Regions from separate parts of the Streptomyces sp. NPDC110618 genome, predicted to be linked through region 2. Evidence: riboswitches for the same ligand, from Rfam matches in the RefSeq annotation. Region 2 holds a riboswitch; the other holds the start of a gene.
What was found. A riboswitch is a leader RNA that binds a small molecule or an ion and turns the genes downstream of it on or off. The one in region 2 is predicted to bind glycine.

Region 1 (7,569 bases), on a different contig from region 2:
CCGCGGTGACGACCAGCAGCAGGATCACTGCCGCGACCGTCCGGCGGAGGATATACGAGATCACGGGGATCGGCGCTGATGCCCGCGGGCCGCGAAGCCCGCGGGCATCAATGCCTTCACCTGCCTTCCGGGGCTACTTCTTGGTCGTGCCGATGTTGAGGTAGTCGTACTGACCGCTGAAGGCCGCGGTGGACACCAGGTTGGTGAAGCCGGCCGGGCGGTACAGCAGGACCTTGAAGTAGGTCAGCGGAACGAGGGCCGCCTCCTCCATCGTCTTGTTGTCGATCTCGGCGTAGAGGTTGTTGCGCTCGGCAGCGTCCTCGGTCGCGATCGCCTGCTCCAGCATCTTGTTGACGTCGGCGTTGTCGAGCTGCGACAGGTTGGTGTTGCCGGACTCGCCGATCGCGTCACCGTGCAGGATCTGCTGGTCGAAGCCGTAGCCGGAGGGCCAGTCGGCACCCCACTGCATCATGTGCAGACCGATGTTCTGCTTCTTGTTGAAGGCCGGAACACCAGCGGCGTCGGTGAAGTACTTACCCGACGGGAACTGCTTCAGGGTGGCGTCGATGCCCGCCGCCTTCAGCGAGTTGATGATGGCGGTCGCCGCGGCGATCTCCTGCGGGCGGTCGCTGCGCGCGGAGATGTTGGTCTTGATCTTCTCCGTGCCGCAGGCCTTCAGCTGCTCCTTGGCCTTGGCCGCGTCACCCTTGTTGTCCGGGGTGGCGTACAGGTCGGCCTTCTTGTAGCCCGGGACGTCCGGCGGAAGGACGGTGGTGGCGATGTCACCGCGGATCGGGCCGCCGAGGGCGGTCTGCACCGACTTCTTGTCGACCGCGTACTGCACGGCCTTGCGGCACTCGACCTTGTCGAACGGCGCCAGCTTGGTGTTGATCGCCATGTAGACCAGACGGCCACCGTAGGTGTTGTCCGTGTTGGCCTTCAGGTCGGGGTCGCTGACGATCTCGGCCTGCGTCGCGGCCTGGACGCCACCGCCGCCGAGGTCGATCGCCTTGCCCGCGCGGACGTCCTGGTCGATCGTCTCGGCGTTGACCTTGAGCTTGATGACGATCTTGTCCGGGTACTGCTTGCGCAGCGGGTCGGTCTTCGCGTCCCAGTTCTCGTTGCGGACGAGGACGGCCTGCTTGCCCTCCTCGTAGCTCTCGAACTTGTACGAGCCCGAGGAAACGATGCTCTTGACGTAGTCGACGCCCTTGTCCTTGGCCTTCGGCACGGGGGCCGTCTGCGGCTGGGCGACCAGGTAGTCGAACTCCTGGAAGGAGCGGTTGAGCTTGAAGACGATCGTCTGGTCGTCCGGCGTCTGGATGGACGCGATGCCCTTGTCGCTCTTGTCCTTGTAGGGACCCTTGTACTTGTCGCCGCCCTCAAGGAACTGCTGGAAGTAGTTCGGGCCGAGGGAGAGCACGTCACGCGCGAAGTTGGAGCGCTCGACGGCGTACTTCACGTCCTTGGACGTGATCGGCGTGCCGTCCTCGTACTTCAGACCCTCACGCAGCTTGTACGTCCAGGTCTTGCCGTTGTCGCTGGACTCACCCGGAGCCGCGGCGAGGTCCGGGACGAGCTCGTTGCCCTTGTCACCGGGGGCCGGCTTGTAGGTCATCAGCGGGCGGGCGTACAGCCGGCTGAGGTTGAACATGTAGCCGTAGTACGTGTTGCCCGGGTCGAAGGAGTCCGGAACGTCCGAGTACTCGTAAGTGACCGTGCCACCCTTGGCGGTGGAGGCGTTGACGACACCCTTGGTCGCCGCGTCGGCGCCGGCGGACTTGCTGTTGCCGTCGCCATTGCCCGAATTGTCATCGGCCTTGCTGCAGCCCGAAAGAACCAGGCTGACAGTGCCGATGGCCGCGATGGCGGCCAGCGCTGACCTTCGCATGATGGTCTGCTTCCCCTCCATAGTTGGAAACTTGATGGGCTCTCGATGGGGCCGCATATCAGCGGCTGCGCGGGTCGAGAGCGTCACGGAGTCCGTCGCCGAGCAGGTTGAACGCCAGGACGGTGACGAAGATGGCGAGGCCGGGCACGATCATGAACTGCGGGTCGACCTTGTAGAACTTGACCGCCTCGCTGAGCATGCCGCCCCACGACGCCTGCGGGGGCTGGATGCCGACGCCGAGGAAGCTCAGGCTGGCCTCGAAAAGAATGTTCGTCGGGATGAGCAGCGTCGAGTAGACGATGATCGGGCCGACCAGGTTCGGGAGCAGCTCCCGGAACAGGATGTACGGACCCTTGGCGCCCATACCGCGGGAGGCGTCGACGAATTCACGCTCCCTGAGCGCCAGGGTCTGGCCGCGGACGATGCGGCCCAGGTACGGCCAGTTGAAGAAGCCGATGATGAAGATCAGCACGCTGATGTGCAGCGGCAGGCCCTCCAGGCCGAAGGCACCGCCCTGGAGCGTCGCCGAGATGGCGATGGCGAAGAGCAGCAGCGGGAAGGCGAGGAAGGTGTCCATCAGCCGGCTGATGATCGCGTCGGTGCGGCCGCCGTAGTAGCCCGCGATCACGCCGAGGATGGTGCCGATCGTGTTGGACAGGATCGTCGCCCCGAACGCGACGACCAGGGACACCCAGGACCCCTCCAGGATGCGGGTGGCGATGTCGCGCCCGAAATTGGGGTCGATGCCCAGCGGGTGCTCGGCGCTCATGCCGCCCCAGTCGCCGTGCGGCAGCGAGGTGTTGGGGTCGAGCAGGTCCTGGTTGAAGGCGTTGGGGTCGAGACCGAACAGGGCCTGGATGGGCCGGGCGAGGATCGCGAGCAGGATCAGCAGGATGACGACGACGCCGCCGGCGACGGCGACCTTGTCCTTCTTGAACCGGGTCCAGGCGATCTGCCCCAGGGAACGGCCCTCGATCTGCCCCTTGTCGGCACCGCTGAGCACAGCCTCCGGCTGTGCTTCTGATGCCCCGGTGGTCTCGATCGGTGCGGTCACGGTGACCCGACCCCTCTCGCCGGTGGTGACCGGCCTACGCCTGCCGTGGATTACGGCTTTGTCGACTTGCACTCGATCACAGGATCGACCGATCCCATGTCTGACTGGGGAGTCTTCAGCTTCGTCGTGATCAGCCGCCAGATCTGACGGCGAAAGTATGCGCAACCGTGATGATGTGCTGGGGATTCCGTTATCCGAACAGGGGATAACGGACGTCGGACAGGCGGAATTTATGACATTTCGGACAATCAGTGATCTTCACCATCATCTACGCGCGAAGAAATGTGACGTTCACGTAAACGATTTGATGGTCCGTCAGAAGACCTCGGGAGGTCCGTCGGAAGGCCCGTCGGGTCAGTAGCCGCCCTGCGCGGGCGGGTACCCGTACCCGGCGGCGGGCGCCGGGGCCGCGTGCGCCTCGCGGTCGTAGAACGGCCGGGCGTTCGCCCGCATCCACATCGCGACCGGGTCGTACTCGTCCGACATCGCCACCGTCGACACCGGCAGCCCGTCCGGGACCGCGCCGATCGACTGCTGCATCATCGCACGCACCGAGTCCACCGCCGACGGACTGGTGTCGTAGACGTCCAGACCGATGGCGAGATACGGCGCCCCCAGCGCCGGCTGCACCCAGGCGCGGCGCAGGCTGCGCACGGCCGGGGTGCGATGGGCGTTCTGGGCGAGCAGGGCGTAGAAGTGCGGGATCTCGATGCCGGGCTCGGACAGGCTCAGCGGGCCCGCGGGCTGGCGGTCCAGGCCGGTGGCGATCCGGCGCAGATCCAGCCACGGGATGCCGACACCGCCGCCCGGAGCGTGCGGATTCAGCCAGAGGCCGTAGTGGTCGGGGTAGAGGGTGCGGGCCACGTCGAGCCCGTCGACCACCTCGTAACTGCGGTTCCAGCCACTGGCCGACAGTTCCTGGGCGGAGGTGACGCAGGGCGCGTAGCCGTAGCCGTCGACCTCCATGTTCCCGTACTGCGCGTCCGGGGAGCCGGACTGGCCGTGCCACAGCAGCATCCAGATCTGGCCGGAATTCGGGGTCGCGAGCGCGCGCAGGAGCGCCTCGTAGGCGTCGTAACGCCCGGGCGTGACCTGGCGCAGCATGTGCTCGACCTGCCCGGCCGCGATGCCGCTGGCGCTCACCTGTACCGCCCCTTCAACCTGTTCTCCGACCGAGCCGTGACCCTAGCTTAAGGCCGCCCACTGCAGTGGGACTTGCTCCGGGCGGGCGTCCGCGGCTCCGGTTGCGGCTGGTCGCGCAGGCCCCGCGCCCCTTCGAACGGCTCCGCTAACCCCGCGTGTAGAAGGGCCGTACGTGCTCGCGCATCCACAGCGTCACCGGGTCCTGCGCCGCCATGTCCAGCAGGATCAGGTTGACCTGCCACTTCGTGGGGACCCGGCCCAGGGCCCGGCCCAGGGCGTCCATCGGCGCGGTACGCAGATCGCCCTCCCAGTGCGAGAGCTCCACCCCCACGAACATCACCGGGTCCGCGGTCTCGATCGCGGCCAGGCAGCGGCGGGCCGTGGTCACCACGCCCGTCTCCGCGAACTCCGCCGAGGCCGCGGAGAGGAAGTCGACCGGGTCGTCCTTCCAGTCCGGCTCGAACAGCTTGACCCGGCCGCCGCTCGCGGGCCCGTCCAGCGGGGTGCGGCCCACCCGGCACAGCTCGGCCACCGCCGGGGGCGGCAGCGGTATGCCCACCACACCGTCCGGGTTGACCATGATCCCGACCTGCGGCGGCAGCCCCCGCGCGAACTCCACCGCCGGGGCGACGGCGAACGACATGTGCGTGCCGACGACCTGACGGAACTGCTCCTCGGAGCTGAAGACCGGGACGTAGCCCTGCCCCTCGATCTCCATCGTGGGCAGGTCCAGCGGACCGCTGTTCGGGCCGCCGCCGGACGGCAGCGGGACCCACAGGAAGCTGCGGCCGAGCACTTCGATGATCCGGCCGCCCGCGGTGGGCACGCCGAGGGAGGCGGAGAGCACCTCCTCCAGTTCGTTGCCGGGCCATCCGCCGTGCGAATGGGGGTGCGCCTGCGCCGGGAAGTCCGCGGGGAGATCCGCCGGGAAGTCCATACTCTTCTGACCGCCTGCCGTGAACCACTGGTATGGCTGAAAAGGCTAGCGCCTGCGCGCCCGCCCCGGCCCTGGCCGTGCACCCGATCCGGCCCGCCGCCGCCCGCCGGCTCGGCCCGTCCACCAGACCTGGCCCGCCCCGCACCCGCCGACCCTGCCCGCCCACCGGGCACGCGGCCCATCAGCCGATCCGCTCCGCGTCCGCCCGGCACCCGGCCCGCGAGCCCGACCCCCGCCCGAAGACCCGCCCCGCGCTCAGCCCGTGAACCCGATCCGTCGCAGCACCCCGGCCGCCGGCCGGTCGACCAGGACCGCCGAACCGGTGCCCCGCGGCAGCTCGCCCCGCTCCGCCGCGCGCAGCAGCCGCCCCACGGCAGCCCGGTGCCGCAGGAAGGCGTACCGCGACACACCCCGCCCGCGCTCGCGCTGGCCCTGGAGTGCCTGGTCCGGGGTGACGTCGAGGAGCAGCAGGTGCAGGGTGCCGCCCCGGCGCCGCGCGGCCCGCGCCAGCCAGCCGCGCACCCAGGACTGCGTACCGCAGTCGTGCACGACCAGGCCCTCGCCGGAGCGCAGGGCCCGCCACAGTCCGAAGTAGTGCGCGACCCGCACGAGCGGGCGGTAGACCGCGTACGGCAGGAAGCCCGGCATCCGCGCGTCCCAGCGGTCCCGGGTGTCCTGGGAGTCGATCCGCGGCCCCGTGACCGCCCGCTTCATCAGCGTGGACTTGCCGCTGCCCGGCAGGCCGGTGATCACCACGACGTCCTTCGGTCCGAAGAGCAGGGCGTGCGGGCTCAGGCCGGAGCGCTCACGCAGATCGCGCACGACCGGGGCCGGACACACCTCCGCGACGGGGGCTGCCGGCTGCCGGGGCACCGCGATGCCCGAGGTGGCCGCGTACGCCGTCGTCCTGTTCACCGTGATCGTCCTCCCCTGGGTCAGATGGAGACCATCTGCCCGTCGACCGTAAAGAGAAGGTAATTCCGCGTGCCTGGAGTTTCTGTACGCGTACCGCAACAGCCCGGTTACAGATGCTGCCCTGCCACGCCGGACCGATGCGTGCAATGATGTGCGCGCCAACTGCATACCGGCCGTTTGAATCCGCGCGGGAGAGTTCCCAGCCTTGTGCTGGGGCGCCGAAGGAGCAAGTCCCTCCCTTGAATCTCTCAGGCCCCGTTACCGCGCGGGCGAGGCACATCTGAAAAGCGGGCCGCCGTCGCCGGTGGTCCCACCCAAGGTGCAAGTCATGCCCACGCGCGGTCATGACGAACCTCTCAGGTTCCGATGACAGATGGGGAGGAACGCCCCCCCCGTCATGCCTTGGGAGACGACCGACCGATGAGCAGTACCGAACCGCGCCGTACCGCCCTCGATGCCCTGCATCGCTCGCTGGGCGCCACGATGACCGACTTCGCCGGCTGGGACATGCCGCTGCGCTACGGCTCCGAGCGCGACGAGCACAACGCCGTGCGCACCAAGGCCGGCCTCTTCGACCTCTCCCACATGGGTGAGATCACGGTGACCGGTCCGCAGGCGGCCGCGCTGCTGAACCACGCCCTCGTCGGCAACATCGCCTCCGTCGGTGTCGGCCGCGCCCGCTACACCATGATCTGCCGCGAGGACGGCGGCATCCTCGACGACCTGATCGTCTACCGGCTGGCCGAGTCCGAGTACATGGTCGTCGCCAACGCCTCCAACGCCCAGGTCGTGCTGGACGCCCTGGTGGAGCGCGCCGCCGGCTTCGACGCCGAGGTCCGCGACGACCGGGACGCCTACGCGCTGATCGCCGTCCAGGGCCCCGAGTCCCCCGGTATCCTCGCCTCGCTCACCGACGCCGACCTCGACGGCCTGAAGTACTACGCCGGGCTCCCCGGCACCGTCGCGGGCGTCCCGGCGCTGATCGCGCGCACCGGGTACACCGGCGAGGACGGCTTCGAGCTGTTCGTGAAGCCCTCCGACGCCGAGCCGCTGTGGCAGGCCCTGACCAAGGCGGGCGAGCCGGTGGGCCTGGTCCCGTGCGGCCTGTCCTGCCGGGACACCCTGCGCCTGGAGGCGGGCATGCCGCTGTACGGGCACGAGCTGACCACCGAGCTGACCCCCTTCGACGCCGGGCTCGGCCGGGTGGTGAAGTTCGAGAAGGAGGGCGACTTCGTCGGGCGCGAGGCGCTCACCGAGGCCGCCGCCCGCGCCGAGAGCAACCCGCCGCGCGTCCTGGTCGGCCTGGTCGCCGAGGGCCGCCGGGTCCCGCGCGCCGGGTACCAGGTCGTCGCCGACGGCAAGGTCATCGGCGAGGTCACCTCCGGCGCTCCCTCCCCCACCCTGGGCAAGCCGATCGCCATGGCCTACGTCGACGCCGCGCACGCGGCGCCCGGCACGCCCGGTGTCGGTGTGGACATCCGGGGCAGCCACGAGCCGTACGAGGTCGTGGCGCTGCCGTTCTACAAGCGCCAGAAGTAGTAGCCGCACGCATCGGATGCAGGAGCTGTGAGCGTCACCGGCACCGGCCGTGGGTGATGCTGAACACATCACCGCTGCTCACGCACGCCT
Region 2 (7,569 bases):
TCAGCCTGGACGAGGCGTTCGTGGATCTGGAGGCCGGGGGGAGGGCCTGGGACGCGGAGTCGGCCCGGCTGGCCGCGGTGAAGCTGCGCGCCGACATACGGGCCGTCACGGGCCTGACGGGGTCCGTCGGGCTCGCGGCGTCCAAGATGCTGGCGAAGATCGCCTCGGAGCAGGCCAAGCCGGACGGGCTGGTGCTGATCGAACCGGGGACGGAGCGGGCGCTGCTCGGGCCGATGTCGGTACGGACGCTGCCGGGTGTGGGGCCGGCCACCGGGGACCATCTGCGGCGGGCCGGGATCCACACGGTCGAGGAGCTGGCCGAGGCCGGGGAGGACGAGCTCGTACGGCTGCTGGGGAAGTCGCTCGGGCACGCGCTGTACGCGATGGCGCTGGCGAGGGACGAGCGGCCCGTGGTGGCCGAGCGGGAGACGAAGTCGGTGTCGGTCGAGGACACCTATGACGTCGACATCCATGACCGGGTGCGGGTCGGGCTGGAGGTGCAGCGGCTGGCGGACCGGTGCGTGCGGCGGTTGCGGGGGGCCGGGCTGTCGGGGCGGACGATTGTGCTGAAGGTGCGGCGGTACGACTTCTCCACGCTGACTCGGTCCGAGACGTTGCGGGGGCCGACGGATGACCCGGCTGTGGTGCGGGAGTCTGCCGCGCGGCTGCTGGAGTCGGTGGACACCACGGGTGGGGTGCGGCTGCTCGGGGTGGGGGTCAGTGGGCTGGCGGACTTCACGCAGGAGGATTTGTTCGCGCAGGCGGCGGGGGACAAGGGGGCCGAGGACACGGGGGAGGACGGTGTTGTGGAGGCCGCGCAGGACGCTGCGGTCGAGGTGCCGCTTGAGCGGCGGTGGGTGGCTGGGCATGACGTGGTGCATGCCGAGTTCGGGCATGGGTGGGTGCAGGGGAGTGGGCTGGGGCGGGTGACGGTGCGGTTCGAGACGCCGGACTCGGGGGTGGGGCGGGTGCGGACGTTCGCGGTTGATGATCCTTCGCTGTCGCCGACCGAGCCGTTGCCGTTGGTGCCGCGTGGGCCGGGGGCCGCCGTGGTGGACGGGGCCTCTGCTTGATCGTGCCCTGGGGGTACGGACCTCACGGTTGTGCCCAGGGTGGGGGTGCCCGTGGGGGTGGGTCGCGCAGCCCGGCGCTCACGGGGTGCCGCCGCGCCCACCCGTGCCGCCCCAGCGGCACGACTGCCCGCGGCTGGGTGGGTTTCGACTGCCTGTGGCTCTGGCGGCTGGCTTGGTTACATCTCTGCGTCCTCGGTGCCTGCCAAGTTGCCGAAGTCGTGGTCGGGAGGGGGTGGGGTGGAGGCGGTGTCGAGGCCGTAGTGGTGGTAGAGCTGGAGTTCTTGTTCGGGGGAGAGGTGGCGGCCGACGCCGAAGTCCGGGGCGTCCTTGATCAGGGTGCGGTCGAAGGGGACGTGCAAGGTGCCCTCGACCAGTTCGCTCGGCTCCAGCGGGACGAAGGCGTCCCTGCTGAACAGGCCGGTCCGTATGGCCGCCCACTCCGGGACACCGGTCGCGTCGTCGAGGTAGACCTCGTCAATCGTGCCGATCTTCGTGCCGTTGCGGTCGAACGCCTTGCGGCCGATCAGGTTGCGCGGATCGATGTCGGTCTGCACGGGACCTCCACTAGGTCGCAAATCATCCGTAAGCACTACGAAAGAGCACAATCGGGTGCTCGGCCACTCGAACGACCTGGCGTTGACCTCGCTGGTAGGCTTGCAGACGGCTGCTGACCCCGTGCGGGAGAGTCCTCCGGAGACCACCGGAGGCGCCGAAGGAGCAAATCCTCCCCGGAATCTCTCAGGCTCACGTACCGCACGGACGAGGTCACTCTGGAAAGCAGGGCGGGTGTCGACGGCTTCCGCTCTCACCGACGGTGAAAGCCGGACGCCCTGGTGCCTCCGGTGAAGCTCTCAGGTTGAGATGACAGAGGGGGAGGCCGTCCGGGCACCCGCGCCGTGGTGCCCCTCGAAGGTCGTGTCTGACCAGGAGGCCTCCGCAATGACCGCCCATCGCATTCCGCTCTCCGAGCTCGAAACGGGGATCCCCTTCGAGCAGCGTCACATCGGGCCCGACCAGGAAGCCCGGGCCAAGATGCTCGCCCAGGTCGGCTACGGCTCGCTGGACGAGCTGACCGCCGCCGCGGTACCGGATGTGATCAAGAACGCCGACTCGCTCGCGCTGCCGGGCGCGCGGTCCGAGGCCGAGGTGCTCGCCGAGCTGCGTTCGCTCGCCGACCGCAACCAGGTGCTCGACTCCATGATCGGGCTCGGCTACTACGGCACCTTCACCCCGCCGGTCATCCTGCGCAACGTCATGGAGAACCCGGCCTGGTACACGGCGTACACGCCCTACCAGCCGGAGATCTCGCAGGGCCGCCTGGAGGCGCTGCTCAACTTCCAGACCATGGTCGCCGACCTCACCGGCCTGCCCACCTCCGGCGCCTCGCTGCTGGACGAGGGCACCGCCGCGGCCGAGGCCATGGCGCTGTCCCGGCGCATGGGCAAGAACAAGAAGGGCCTCTTCCTGGTCGACGCGGACGCCCTTCCGCAGACCATCGCCGTGATCGAGACGCGTGCCGAGCCGACCGGCGTCGAGGTGGTCGTCGCCGACCTCAGCGACGGTATCCCGGCCGAGATCGCCGAGCGTGAGATCAACGGTGTGCTCCTGCAGTACCCGGGTGCCTCCGGTGCCGTGCGGGACCTCAAGCCCGTCATCGAGCAGGCGCACGAACTGGGCGCGCTGGTCACCGTCGCCGCCGACCTGCTCGCGCTGACGCTGCTGACCTCGCCCGGTGAGCTGGGTGCCGACATCGCGGTCGGTACGACCCAGCGGTTCGGTGTCCCGATGGGCTTCGGCGGTCCGCACGCCGGCTACATGGCCGTGCACGATAAGTTCGCGCGCTCCCTGCCCGGACGGCTCGTCGGCGTCTCCGTGGACGCGGACGGCAACAAGGCGTACCGCCTCGCGCTGCAGACCCGTGAGCAGCACATCCGCCGCGAGAAGGCGACCAGCAACATCTGTACCGCGCAGGTGCTGCTCGCCGTCATGGCCGGCATGTACGCCGTCTACCACGGCCCCGAGGGGCTGAAGGGCATCGCGCGGCGCGTGCACCGCTACACCGCGATCCTCGCCGCCGGGCTCGCCGCGGGCGGCGCCGAGATCGTGCACGCGAACTACTTCGACACCCTCACCGTGCGGGTGGCCGGACGGGCCGCCGAGGTCGTCGCCGCCGCCCGCGAGGCCGGGGTGAACCTGCACCTCGTCGACGCCGACCACGTCTCGATCGCCTGCGACGAGACCACCGGCCGCGCCCAGCTGACCGCCGTGTGGGGCGCCTTCGGCGTCGAGGCCGACATCGAGCCCCTGGACGCGAAGACCGAGGACGCGTTGCCGCAGGGGCTGCTGCGCCAGGACGAGTTCCTGACCCACCCCGTCTTCCACCAGTACCGCTCCGAGACCGCGATGCTGCGCTACCTGCGCCGCCTGGCGGACCGTGACTACGCGCTGGACCGCGGCATGATCCCGCTCGGCTCCTGCACGATGAAGCTGAACGCCACGACCGAGATGGAGCCGGTGACCTGGCCCGAGTTCGGGCAGCTGCACCCCTTCGTGCCCGAGGAGCAGGCCGAGGGCTACCTCACGCTCATCCGTGAGCTGGAGGAACGTCTCGCCGAGGTCACCGGGTACGACAAGGTCAGCCTCCAGCCCAACGCCGGTTCGCAGGGCGAGCTGGCCGGACTGCTCGCCGTGCGCGGCTACCACCGGGCCAACGGCGACGAGCAGCGCACCGTCTGCCTCATCCCGTCCTCCGCGCACGGCACCAACGCCGCCAGCGCCGCGATGGCCGGTATGAAGGTCGTCGTCGTCAAGACCGCCGAGGACGGCGAGATCGACGTCGAGGACCTGCGGGCGAAGATCGAGCAGTACCGCGACGAGCTCGCGGTGCTGATGATCACGTACCCCTCGACGCACGGTGTGTTCGAGGAGCACGTCGCCGACATCTGCGCCCGGGTCCACGAGGCCGGCGGGCAGGTCTACGTCGACGGCGCCAACCTCAACGCCCTGGTGGGGCTGGCCAAGCCGGGCCACTTCGGCGGCGACGTCTCCCACCTGAACCTGCACAAGACCTTCTGCATCCCGCACGGCGGCGGCGGTCCGGGCGTCGGCCCGGTCGGTGTCCGCGCGCACCTGGCGCCGTACCTGCCGAACCACCCGATGCAGCCGGCCGCCGGGCCCGAGGCCGGTGTCGGACCCATCTCGGCGGCCCCCTGGGGCTCCGCGGGGATCCTGCCGATCTCCTGGTCGTACGTCCGTCTCATGGGCGGCGAGGGGCTCAAGCGGGCCACGCAGGTCGCGGTACTCAGCGCCAACTACATCGCCAAGCGGCTGGAGCCGCACTACCCGGTGCTCTACACCGGTCCCGGCGGGCTGGTCGCGCACGAGTGCATCATCGACCTGCGTCCGCTGACCAAGGCGACCGGTGTGACCGTGGACGACGTGGCCAAGCGGCTCATCGACTACGGCTTCCACGCGCCGACGATGTCCTTCCCGGTCGCCGGCACGCTGATGATCGAGCCGACCGAGTCCGAGGACCTCATCGAGCTGGACCGGTTCTGCGACGCGATGATCGCCATTCGCGCGGAGATCGAGAAGGTCGGTTCCGGCGAGTGGGCCGCGGACGACAACCCGCTGCGCAACGCGCCGCACACCGCCGCCGCGCTGAGCGGGGAGTGGGAGCACGGCTACAGCCGCGAGGAGGCCGTCTTCCCGAGCGGGGTCTCGGCCGCGGACAAGTACTGGCCGCCGGTGCGCCGCATCGACCAGGCCTACGGTGACCGCAACCTGGTCTGCTCGTGCCCGCCGCTGGACGCGTACGAGGACTGACCGAGGGCACTGACCTCAAGGGGCTCCGCCCGGGCTACGGCTCGGGCGGAGCCCCTTTTCGTGCCCGCTTTCGTGTGCCCGCGCAGGCACTCTTGCCGGACCTCGCGACCTCTCCTACAGTCCGCTCCGTAATGTTCGTCAGCTGATCCGAATGTTTCGGTTGGGGGTGCCCGGAACGTGTCGTAGGCCCAACTCCCTTTCGATCGTGGGCGGACCGGACTCGGATTCCCTGTGCACAAGGGTTGCCACCCGTCAGCGCGTGTCTCTAGGGTGCGGCTGCAGCGAAGCTTTCTGTCGTGAGACCGAAACTTTCGAAGGGCAATATGTCGAAAAGGAGCGCATGATGGGCGACCCGGCACTCTCCCGCCGCAGATTCCTGGCGGTCTCCGCCGCCGCGGGTCTGAGCATGACGGCACTCAGCGGCTGCGGCGGCGACTCGGACGGGGGGTCGTCCGACGGTACGACCACCATCGAGTGGTGGAACATCTCCACGACCCAGCCCACCAAGGACGTGTGGGCCGCCCTCGCCAAGAAGTTCGAGGCGCAGAACCCCAAGGTCAAGGTCAAGATCGTCCAGCTGGAGAACGACGCCTACAAGTCGAAGATGACGGCGCTGACCGCGTCCGGGAAGCTCCCGGACATCTTCCACACCTGGGGCGGCGGCGTGCTCAAGCAGCAGGTCGAGGCGGGACTGGTCGAGGACCTCACCGACCGCACCAAGGGCTGGGGCGACAAGCTCGTCCCGGTCTCGAAGGAGCCGTACCTCATAGACGACAAGGTCTACGGCATACCGTTCGACATCGGCATGATCGGCTTCTGGTACAACAAGGCGCTGTTCAAGAAGGCGGGTATCAGCGAGCCCCCGGCCACCTGGAGCGCCTTCCTGGACGCGGTCGACAAGCTCAAGTCCGCCGGTGTCACCCCGCTCGCCCTCGCGGGCAAGGAGGCGTGGACCGGTATGTACTACTGGGCCTACCTCGCGATGCGCACCGCGGGTGTCGACGCCCTGGAGAAGGCAAACCAGGACAAGGACTTCACCTCCCCCGGCCTGGTCCAGGCCGGTGAACACCTCAAGGAACTGGTCGAGTTGAAGCCGTTCCAGAAGGGCTTCCTCGGCGCCTCCTACTCCGGGCCCACCGGCCAGGCGGCCACCGTCGGCAACGGCAAGGCGGCCATGGAGCTGATGGGCCAGTGGGCGCCCATCGTCCAGGCCGACGCGGGCAAGGGGCTCGGGGACGACCTCGGCTTCTTCCCGTTCCCCGCGGTCGAGGGCGGACAGGGCGCGATCACCGAGGTGTTCGGCGGAGGCGGCGGCCACGCGCTGCGCGCCGGCGCCCCGCAGGCGGCGGTGGACTTCCTGAAGTTCTTCGCCTCCGAGGCGACCGACGTGGAGCTGGTCAAGAAGACCGGCGTCCTGCCCGTCGTCCCGGCCGCCGAGCGTGCCATCACCGACCCCAACGTCAAGGCCGTACAGCAGCAGTTGACGGCCGCCACCGGCTTCCAGCTCTACCTGGACCAGGCGTACGCGCCGGCCCTCGGTCAGGAGGTCAACGAGAGCGTCGCCGGTCTGATCGCCGGATCCAAGTCCCCGGAGCAGGTCACCGACTCGATCACCCAGGTCGCGAAGGAAGAGCAGTAACAACCGATGACGTCCACCTTCCTTCCGGAGAAACGGACCGGTCCCGACACGGACCTGCCGCCCCCGGCCGCCGACGCGGCCCGGGGGCGGGCCCGCCGGCGCGCCATGAACTGGCTGACCGCGGTCTCCTTCCAGGTACCCGCCCTCGTACTGTTCGGTGTCCTGGTCCTGCTGCCCATCATGTTCGCCCTGTACGCCGCCTTCTTCCGCTGGGGCGGCTTCGGGATGCCCGAGGACTACATCGGCGTCGAGAACTTCACCCGGCTCTTCGACGACCCGGTCTTCATCGGCGACCTGTGGCGCTGTCTGCTGCTGGTGCTGCTCTCGCTGGCGCTGCAGCTGCCGTTCGCGCTCGCCATGGCCGTCGCGCTCAACCAGAAGGTGCGCGGCCGGGCCGTCTACCGGATGCTCTTCTTCGCGCCGTACGTGCTGTCCGAGGCCATCACCGGTGTGCTGTTCGCGATGATCTTCGCGCCCGGCGAAGGGCTCGCCGACCATGTCCTCGACGGCATCGGCCTGGAGGGCCTGGGCGGTGAGTGGTTCGCCGACCCGGACATGGTGATGGCCACCCTGTTCCTGGTCATGACCTGGAAGTACTTCGGCTTCCACATGATGCTCTACCTGGCCGGACTCCAGTCCATCCCCAAGGAGTTGCACGAGGCCGCCCTCATCGACGGTGCCGGTCCCTGGCAGCGGTTCCGCAACGTCACCCTGCCGCTGCTCGCGCCCACCCTGCGCATCAGCGTCTTCCTGTCCGTCATCGGCGCCATCCAGCTCTTCGACCTCGTCTGGGTGGTCACCGCCGGTGGCCCCGACCACCACTCCGAAACCATGGCCGTGACCATGTTCCAGTTCGGCTTCAAGCGCTACCAGGTCGGCTATGCCAGCGCCATCAGCGTGGTCATGTTCGGCATCAGCCTCGTGTTCGCCCTCGCCTACCAGCGGTTCGTGCTCCGCCGGGACCTGGAGGGCGCGACCACGACCATGCGGGGAGGCAAGCAGTGACCGTCCAGCGCAAGACCCGGGGCCGCA

Region 1: linked by a shared signal. The riboswitch ahead of gcvT (glycine cleavage system aminomethyltransferase GcvT) and the one ahead of gcvP (aminomethyl-transferring glycine dehydrogenase) in region 2 are both predicted to bind glycine.

What each region holds. Positions count from the first base shown of each region.
Region 1 is NZ_JBVKBN010000011.1:1,079-8,647, reverse strand. It holds gene ACZ7L7_RS19770 (ABC transporter permease) at 1-64, opposite strand, end outside; gene ACZ7L7_RS19765 (ABC transporter substrate-binding protein) at 134-1,891, opposite strand; gene ACZ7L7_RS19760 (ABC transporter permease) at 1,950-2,945, opposite strand; gene ACZ7L7_RS19755 (enhanced serine sensitivity protein SseB C-terminal domain-containing protein) at 3,300-4,088, opposite strand; gene ACZ7L7_RS19750 (enhanced serine sensitivity protein SseB) at 4,234-5,025, opposite strand; gene ACZ7L7_RS19745 (hypothetical protein) at 5,058-5,291, shown strand; gene ACZ7L7_RS19740 (AAA family ATPase) at 5,281-5,940, opposite strand; glycine riboswitch at 6,119-6,214, shown strand; glycine riboswitch at 6,215-6,323, shown strand; gene gcvT (glycine cleavage system aminomethyltransferase GcvT) at 6,361-7,479, shown strand.
Region 2 is NZ_JBVKBN010000019.1:9,234-16,802, forward strand. It holds gene ACZ7L7_RS27955 (DNA polymerase IV) at 1-1,073, shown strand, start outside; gene ACZ7L7_RS27960 (PRC-barrel domain-containing protein) at 1,250-1,627, opposite strand; glycine riboswitch at 1,742-1,837, shown strand; gene gcvP (aminomethyl-transferring glycine dehydrogenase) at 2,013-4,898, shown strand; gene ACZ7L7_RS27970 (extracellular solute-binding protein) at 5,242-6,537, shown strand; gene ACZ7L7_RS27975 (carbohydrate ABC transporter permease) at 6,544-7,542, shown strand.